2 regions of the Paraburkholderia sp. EB58 genome follow, and region 2 is predicted to be linked to the other one. Evidence: riboswitches for the same ligand, from Rfam matches in the RefSeq annotation. Region 2 holds a riboswitch; the other holds the start of a gene.
What was found. A riboswitch is a leader RNA that binds a small molecule or an ion and turns the genes downstream of it on or off. The one in region 2 is predicted to bind fluoride.
Positions count from the first base shown of each region.

Region 1: another riboswitch for fluoride. It lies ahead of crcB (fluoride efflux transporter CrcB); the one in region 2 lies ahead of P3T40_RS05660 (MutS-related protein).

Region 1 is NZ_JBNDMQ010000022.1:11,824-16,518, reverse strand. It holds gene P3T40_RS27690 (hypothetical protein) at 1-217, shown strand, start outside; gene P3T40_RS27685 (sensor histidine kinase) at 204-1,850, opposite strand; fluoride riboswitch at 2,077-2,140, shown strand; gene crcB (fluoride efflux transporter CrcB) at 2,214-2,594, shown strand; gene P3T40_RS27675 (TonB-dependent receptor) at 3,250-4,695, shown strand, end outside.
Region 2 is NZ_JBNDMQ010000003.1:115,642-120,336, reverse strand. It holds gene P3T40_RS05670 (glycosyltransferase family 87 protein) at 1-1,234, shown strand, start outside; gene P3T40_RS05665 (glycosyltransferase) at 1,277-2,338, shown strand; fluoride riboswitch at 2,382-2,444, shown strand; gene P3T40_RS05660 (MutS-related protein) at 2,609-4,144, shown strand; gene P3T40_RS05655 (MutS-related protein) at 4,141-4,695, shown strand, end outside.

The DNA of each region.
Region 1 (4,695 bases), on a different contig from region 2:
CACCGGCACCCGCCTGCTCGTGCAGGCTGCCTTCTCACTGTGGGCTGCATTGCTGATTCTGGTACGCGGCCTGTTCGCGCTGGACGGCCTGCTTGGTATGCGGCCCGCGCCGCACACGGTTATTGTGGGTGCGGCCATCCTGGTCGCATTCGGCTGCTACTGGTCGATTCGCGCCAGCAAACTGCTGAAGCCGCGCCGGCTCTTCACCGCGTACTAAGGCCTGGCGCACCCAGCGCCAGCATCTCGGGCTCTTCGTGCGACGCACGAAGCTCCGCTTCCGGCAGCGAGAAATAGAACGTCGTGCCGACCCCTTCGGTCGACTCCGCCCAGACGCGGCCACCATGCCGCTCCACCACGCGGCGCACCAGCGCCAACCCGATCCCCTCGCCCGTTGCGACGTTGCCGTGTAAGCGCTGAAACGCGCTGAAGAGACGCGGAATGGCGATAGCCGGAACGCCGAGCCCGTTGTCTTTCACATAGAAGATGCGTAACGATTGAACGCCGGGCGGCGCCGGCGTCGTACCGATTTCGACACGCCCGTCGCGCGACGCATCGAGATAGTTGATCGCATTGCCCACCAGATTCGCGAACACCTGCTCGAGCGCAGTCGGATCGCCCCACACCGACGGCAGATCGTGGACGACCACGCGTGCCCGGCGCGCCCGGATCGACACCTGCATCGCATCGATCACACGCTGGACGATGTCGCGCACATGCACCTGCTGGCGGCGGTACTCGACGCGGCCGACGCGCGAGAGCCGCAACAGCGCGTCGATGATGTGCGACGCGCGCAGCACCGCGGTTTGCAGATAATGCAACGCCTCGCCGATATCCTCGTCGACCAGTTGCTCGATATGTTGCCGCCGTGCCGCCGTGAGCGACGACTGCCGGACCGCTGCGCGCAGGTCGTCGCAAGCATGAATCAGTTCCTTCGAGAATCCCTGCAGGTTGACGAGCGGCGCGCGCAGATCGTGCGACACGCTGTAGATGAACATCTCGTTTTCCTGGGTCTGCTGACGCAGCGTCTCGTTGATGGCCGCCAATTCATTCGCGCGGCGCGCGAGATCGGACTGGAAACGAGCCTGGATGCGCTCCGCCTCGAGCAGGCGGCGGCTCGTCTCGTGCAGCGTCTGATCGAGCCGGGCGATTTCATCGGAGCCGCGGTCGATCGGCGCGAGCGGTTCATTGCTGGCGAGCCGTACGGCGTTGTCGGAGAGCAGCGCCAGCCGCCCACGCACGCCGCGCGTAAAAAGCCACACGGCCAGCGCGACAAACAGTAGCGAACCCAGCACGGCGGCCACCACCAGAATCTGCTGCCGCTCGCGCGCAGCCTCGGCCTCGGTGGAACGTTGCGTGTCGAGGAGTCGCTCCTCGTTCTGGAATGCCGCGATCTGGGCACGGAAACGGTCGAGCACGTCGGTACTCGCCAGCTCGCTGAACCGTTCGATGACGTCGCGCCGGCGCCCGGAATGCAACAGGTCCTGCACGCGGTCCGACCATTGCCGGTACGCCTGCACGGATTGGCGGATCTGCACCGCGCGTTCCACCTGCACAGGGTTGTCGGCCACCAGATCGGCCAACTGGTCGATGCGCCGGTCGATGTCCATCCACAGCGCCACGGGCGTCGTGACGTCGGCGTCGTTGCTGAGCACTGCGCCGCGCAGACGCACCGAGTCGAGCAGCACCGGCTCCAGAATCGCCGTGGTCTGGCGCAGCACATCCTCGCTGTGGGTCGCCCAGCGCTCAGCCTGCGCGGCATCCACCTGTGCCTTGACCAGCCCCGAAAGGAGAGCGAGCTCAAACACGGCAGGAATCGCGATCAGCAACAGCCCTTTGGTTGTCAGTCTCATGCGTACGCGAAGGAGTTCAGGAGCCCGGCAGGCCGCGCAGGGGACAGTACATTATGTCGGCGTTTGCCCTCGATGACAAAGGCTGTCAGCGTGGCGAGCTGCCCGGCGGCATGGTATCGCTCACTCCGCGCCCGGTGCGTCGACACGCCCCATGCGTGCCGCATTGGCCGGCCCCGCACCCTCGGCGCCACCCCACCTGTCCCCGCATGCTGCGTCGATGATAAAATCGCCCGTTGGAGATGGCATTCTCCTTTAACCGCCCGTGTAGGGCTGATGATGCCTGCATGCCCGGATGATTGCGGACACAACGTATCTGCGCTCACCCCGGTTTGTCGACCTTGCGACCTGGCCAGGCGTCCTTCCATGTATTTATCTATTCTTGCAGTGGGTATTGGCGGTGCATTGGGTTCACTGTTCCGCTGGTTTCTCGGTATCCGTCTGAACGGGGTGTTCCCCGCCCTGCCGCTTGGCACCCTTGCCGCCAACATAATCGCTGGTTACGTGATCGGGGTCGCCGTGGCGTTTTTTGCCCGCTTGCCGGAGCTCGCGCCTGAATGGCGACTGTTCGTCATTACCGGTCTGATGGGTGGCCTGTCCACGTTTTCCACCTTCTCTGCCGAAGTCGTGCAGCGCTTGCAGGAAGGCCGTCTCGGCTGGGCCGCAGGTGAAATTGCCATCCACGTATCGACTTCGCTGATCATGACGGTGCTTGGAATTGCAACCGTATCGCTCGTGTCGCGCTAATCCATAGGAAGCTATTTCTTACGTTTCGTTAGGATCTGGGCTTCCTGGCGGCTGGGCACTTAACCGCGCCCGCACCCTTTTGAGAGTCGACCGGCTCCAACTTCACCGCAAGTCGCGCAACCTTCCCGTCCCGCTCCAAGCCGCGGAAATAGTAATAATTTCCTTCGCGCTTTACCCGTTGTGCTAACGACTTGTTGCACCCGCAATTCGACATGATTGAGTAACGAATCATGGTGTCGGGTTATTCCATTCGTCTAAAAAAATTTAATCCTGTCAAATTTTTTTGAATACGGCATTGTGCGGTCATCGTTTCTTAAGACTCGGATGGCAAGCGTCTTGCAAGATCTTGTCAGCAAGTAAAGGCGACGACGTGGCGCAATAAGCAACGACATGCAAATCGAAAAGTAAACGTAATTATTTTGTTAAGGATACCTAAGAATTATGAGGTCATGAGGAGCACGGATGAGTTCGACGTCGTGAATGGAACGAGGCGCAATACAGATAGTGCCCAACGGGATAAGAACCGCCGCGCAACGCAATCGGGAAAGGTGGATTGCCTGGTCTTAACGCGGGTTGTCGTAAATCGAGCTGGAGCGGTTCATAAGACTGCTCTACGCACAACAGGTGTGGCCTTACTAATAAGTATGGGGGAAAGATGAAGCAAAGAGTTTTGGCGGTTGCGATCAAGAGAATAATCTGGGCCGAACTTGCATTGTCAGCCGCGCTCGCCGTACCGGCGCTCGCACAAAGCCAGCCGGCTACAACGGGGACGACGCCCCCTGCCGAAGCCACGGGTGGCGCGGAGTCTCCCGCCCCGGCTACAGGCGCGGCCCAAAGTGGCACAGCAGGCACAACGGGCAAAGCGGCCACAACTGGCAAAACCGCCACAGCGACCACGGTCAAGCAACTGCAGACGTTCCAGGTGACTGGCTCGCTAATCCGCAGCTCGGACAAGGTCGGCTACAACCAGGTGCAGACCGTCAGCCAGAAGGACATCCAGGACAGCGGCGCGAACAGCGTCGCCGACTACCTGCGCTCTACCACCGCCAATTCGGCGAATAGCTGGAGCGAAGGACAAACCGGCAACTTTGCGCCGGGCGCTGCGGGTCTCGCGCTGCGAGGTCTGAGCGAGAAATATACGCTGGTGCTGATCGACGGACAGCGCGTCGCGCCGTTCGCGTTCTTCTCGAATAGCGTGGACAACTTCTTCGACCTGAACACGCTGCCGCTCAACGTCATCGACCGGGTCGAGATTGTGAAGACCGGTGCTGTGTCGCAATACGGCTCCGACGCTGTTGCGGGCGTGGTCAATATCATCACGAAGCACGATTATCAGGGCCTGCAGCTCGACGGCAGTTACGGCAGTTCGGTCAGCAACGGTGCGGGTAACGGCACAACCAAGTTCAGCGTGCTCGGCGGTTTCGGCGATCTGAACTCCGACCGCTTCAACATCACGGCGGCGGCCAGCGTCTATCAGGACGCCGGCTCCACGCTCGCCGATCGCGATTCAACCTCAGCGCAGGATTTCACCGGCATGCCGGGCGGTCTGTCGCTGCTCGCACCGTCGTTCTGGAATACGCCTAATGGTCCGCAGGCATTGAGCAATTGTCCGTTCGGCGGCTCGGTGCACCCCGCGGCAAGCAATTTTCTCGGCGCCTTCTCGGGAGGCCCCGGCACGGTGTGCGCGTTCAACACCGCAAATAGCACTTCGATCGAGCCGCAAACACAACGCCTGAGCGCGAAGGTCCATGCGGACTTCAAGATCGACGATACGACCACCGCTTTCGCCGACCTGTGGGAAAGCCACAACGAGACCACGTACAACCTTGGCCTCGATGGCAACATCGTGGGCAGCCCGCAAACGCCGACGCTGGTATTAGGCCCGGGAGGGATATTCACTCCGTTCAATAACGTCGTCCCGGTGAGCAACCAGTTCAACACGACGGGCGCCGCGACACCGCTAACCTATGCATTCCCCAACACCGTGGCCGAAAGGACCGACGCCAACTACTGGCGCGCGTCCACCGGCGTCAAAGGATCGTTCACGCTGCCCTACGGCGACTGGGACTGGGCGACGTCGGTCAGTCATTCGCAAAGCACG
Region 2 (4,695 bases):
CGGGCAACACTGGCTCAACGGCGAGCGTCTGCGTACTTATTCGCTAGTGGCACTGGTCTGTTACGGAGTGTTCCTGCTTGTCTACCTGTATCGGACCGAGTGGCAGCACCGGCCCGATTTCGGCCCGCTGGCGATGGACTTTCTGCCGTTCTGGAGCGCATCGTTCCTGGCCTTGCATCACCACGCAATCGACGCGTACAACGTTGTCGCGCTGACCGCCGTGGAAACGGACGCAATCGCTCGCGACCCTGGCGTCTTGCCCTGGCTCTATCCGCCCACCTTCCTGCTGGCGGTGTATCCACTGGCGCTGCTGCCGTTCAAATTTGCTGCAGTGGTGTTTCTGGGCGGTACGCTGGCGCTCTTTGTCAGGGTCATGTGCGCGATCGTTCCGGGCAGGCAAACGGTTCTGCTCGTGCTTGCGTTTCCGGGGGCGGCCCTGGTGCTCGTGTCTGGGCAGAATGGTCTTCTGACCGCCTCCATCGCGGGAATTGGTCTGGTGTTGTTGCGGCGTCAACCCGTGCTCGCCGGCATCTGTTTGGGATTGCTATGCATCAAGCCACATCTGGCCGTGCTGTTTCCGCTTGCGTTGTTGTGTTCGCGGTCCTGGCGCGTGCTTGCTGCGATGGCGGCGACGGCAGCGGTCCTGCTTGTGGTGTCCGTACTGGCGTTCGGCACGGGGACGCTGGCGGCCTTTCTGCACAACGCGGGCATGATTGCCGGTTTCGTCGAGTCAGGCCGTGCGGCGCTTGCACGGATCCCGACCGTGTTCGCGCTGGCAACGCTAGCGCACGTTCCTGCCGCATGGGCCTATACAGCACAGGGCGCAGCCGCATTGATTGGCGCAGCGGCAGTGTGCAACGCATGGGGCCGCGAGTGTTCCTATGAGCTGCGCGCCGCAGTGTTGATCTGCGCGAGTCTGCTCGTCAGCCCCTATCTGTTCGACTACGACCTCACCTGGTTAGGCATGCTGATCGCATGGTGCGTGCGGCACGGACTCGCCCGCGGCTGGAAGCGCTATGAGCGCGAGTGGCTGGTGGGGCTGTGGTTTGTGCCCATTGCGGGCGTCTTCGTGGTGATGCAACTGAAATTTCAATTCATGCCGCTCGTGGTTGCGGCGACGCTCTGGATGTTGATGCGGCGGATCGCGCAGGAGCGGCGGGAACCCGCGGTGCTGGAAGGCGGTGACGTGCAATCCGAGCCGTCGCTCGTACCGTTTCAAGGATTGCAGCGTTAAGTGCCAGTAAAAACAATTGATTTAACGGGGAAGGGGGGCATCATGTCCACACATAACACTAGAAATCTGATTTCGCTGGTTGTGCCGTTCTACAACGAAGGCGAAGCCGTCGATCATTTCTTTGCACAGATCGTGCCGGTGCTGGAAGCGATCGAAGGGATTCGCTTCGAGATCGTCTGCGTGAACGACGGCAGCAGCGATACAACGCTCGACAAGCTGATCGCAGCCAGCGCGAAAGACGCGCGGGTGCGGGTGGTGGACCTCACGCGCAACTTCGGCAAGGAGGCGGCGCTGACGGCGGGCCTCGACGAGGCGCTCGGCGACGCGGTGATCCCGATCGACGCTGATCTGCAGGATCCGCCCAGCCTGATTCCTGTGATGATCGAACACTGGCGCGCAGGCGCCGAAGTGGTCGCGGCAAAACGGACTAACCGCGCATGCGATTCGTTTGCCAAGCGCACTGCGGCCGCGCTGTACTACCGCGTCCACAATGCGCTGTCCGATCTGAAGGTACCGGAGAACGTCGGTGACTTCCGGCTGATGGACCGCCAGGTGGTCAACGCGCTGAAGCGCCTGCCGGAGCGGCGCCGCTTCATGAAGGGGCTGTTCGCGTGGGTGGGCTATCGCACCGTGATCGTCGAGTATCAACGTGAAGCACGCAGCGCCGGTCATTCGAAATTCTCGGGATGGCGGCTGTGGAATTTCGCGCTCGAAGGCATCACAAGCTTCAGCACGGTGCCGCTGCGGTGCTGGACGTATATTGGCCTCGCGATCGCCGCGTTGTCTTTCGTCTATGGTGGCTTCATGATCGGGCGCACGCTGCTGCTCGGCAATCCGGTACCGGGCTATGCGTCGCTGCTGTGCGTGTTGCTCTTCATGGGCGGCATCGAGCTGATCGGGATCGGTGTGATCGGCGAATACATTGGGCGCATCTACTACGAGTCAAAAGAGCGGCCGGTATATCTCGTGCGGCGCCGCTATCAGGCCCGCAGCAAGGTGAGCGCGCTGCCGGTGCGTGAAAACGTGGCGGGTGCAGCTGCGTCACTGCGCTTCGAGCATGCGCGCAAGCGGATTGCGCCGCGTATGCGTGTGGCTGGGCGATAGGGGGCAGCGGCTTGCTTCCTGGTGTTGCGCGGCATACACTGAAATCTGATGTGGAGATGGCATTCCTCCAAAACCGCCCCTAGGGGCTAATGATGCCTACAGGCCTGGACTCGGGCACTGTGGGCATACTTCGACTCGCTTCGCTTCCCGCAAGCGTGCGCCATTGCCAAGCAGGCACCCCTCCCAGTCCGATTCGCCGTACCGACCACGTTTGCCCGCTTCGTAGATTGCGGTCGAATGCGTGGCCGTGCACGCAGGGAGAGGGTAGGCATGGCCTTTCACAGCATCCTTTTCGAAACGCCGCAGGACGGTCCAAAACGCGATGACGCGCTGGAACCGGATTTCTTTGGCGATCTCAACCTCGATCAGATTGTCTCGGCCGTCACACTCGGCCGAAATAACTACAACCTGAAGCCGTTCTTTTATGCCGAGTTATCGCGCGAGGAAGCGATCGCATACCGCCATGAGGTCATGCAAGACCTCGACAACGCGGACGTACTCGACAGTATCGAAGCCTTCGCTCAAGGTATGCGCAAAGTGCGTGAATACCTTGCTCAAGCGGAGAAGCTCTACTATCGGCTCCAGAAAACCTGGTGGTTCATGGAAGCCGTGGCGGTCTACGGCGAAACGCTTCTGAACTTCGATCGCGCGTTGCCGGCGGCCTCGCCGCGGTCGAAAGGGCTGCGTGGATTCCAGCTCTATCTGGCCGGGTACGTCGCGTCGGAGCGCTTCCGGTTGCTGATACATGAGGCTGCCGAAATCAGGAGACGCCTCTCGGCGATCCGATATTGCGTGCGCATCAAGGGCAGCGCGGTGACGGTGCAAGACTACGACGGGGAAGCCGACTACAGCGCCGAAGTGCTGGGCATCTTCGAGCGATTCAAGCAGAGTGCTGTCAAGGACCACCGCGTTGAGCTGCGCGACTGGCTGGAAATGAACCACGTCGAGGCACATGTACTCGATTTCGTTGCGCAACTGCATCCGCAGGTGTTCACGGAGGCCGTAACGTTTTGCTCGAATCACGCCAACTATCTCGATGCCACGATCCAGACATTCGACCGTGAAGTCCAGTTCTATCTTGCCTACCGCGACTACATAGGCGTCTGCAAAGCGGCGGGCCTGAACTTTTGCTACCCGCGTGTCTCGTCCGGCAGTAAAGCAGTGCATGGCAATGAGACGTTCGATCTGGCGCTCGCGCACAAGCTCGTGACCGAACACCGGCAGGTCGTATGCAACGACTTTCGTCTCGATGGCGAAGAGCGTCTCATCGTCGTATCGGGTCCCAACAACGGTGGCAAGACGACCTTTGCGCGTCTGTTCGGCCAACTGCACTATCTGGCAAAGGTTGGCTGTCCTATCCCCGGTCGAAGCGCTGCACTCTTTCTCTACGACCGGCTTTTCACGCATTTCGAGCACGAAGAAAATACGAAAGACTTGCGCGGCGAGCTGCAAGACGACCTGATGCGGGTCCATCAGATCGTGGCGAACGCAAGCTCGCGCAGCGTCGTCATCATGAACGAGATATTCAGTTCAACGACGCTGACGGATGCACTTTTCCTGAGCAAGAAGATCATCGGTGAGATATTGGAACGCGGCGCATTGTGCGTTTGCGTGACTTTCATCGATGAGCTTGCGAATCTGGGTGCGCAGGCGGTGAGCATGGCGAGCGAAATCAAGCCTGGAGATCCGGCTTCCCGCACGTATCGGGTAAGGAGGAGGGCGGCCGACGGTCGCGCTTATGCGGCGTCGATTGCCGAGCACTACGGCCTGAGCTATGACCGTCTGAAGGAGCGGCTTGGGCTATGAAGGCACATCTCCTGTACAAAGACCGCGATTTGAACTTGCACCGCGAGCCTGGCTGGAACGAGGAAGCGCTGGTGCGGGACCTTGGGCTGAACACGCTATATCAGTCAATGGCCAGCGGGGACGCGTTTATTCTCGAGATCGTCAGGCGTGTCGTTGTGGTGAGCTCAGTCGAGCCGGACGAAATCGCCTGGCGCCAGGCGATCCTCAACGACTGCATCATCAACGAAGCCGTGGTGCGGCAGCTCCACGCCATCGCGCTCGAAGCGATCGAAATCGAAAAGAAGAGCTACTACAGCTTCTTTACCGCGTCGCCCAGTTCGGTGTTGCATGGTTCCCGGGAGTTGATCCAGCAATTCGTTGGCGTGCTGAAGAAACTGAGGAGTCTGGCTGACCTGCAAACAGCGAGCTTTCAGTCGGAAGGATTTGTGCGGTTTTTCTCGATGATCCAGGGCGAGTTGACGGACGACTATTTCTCGACGATCCAGCGCTGTCTCAAGGAGCTTAAGTTCAACGGAGGCGTGTTGATCAGCGCGGGCCTGGGCAGCGGTAAC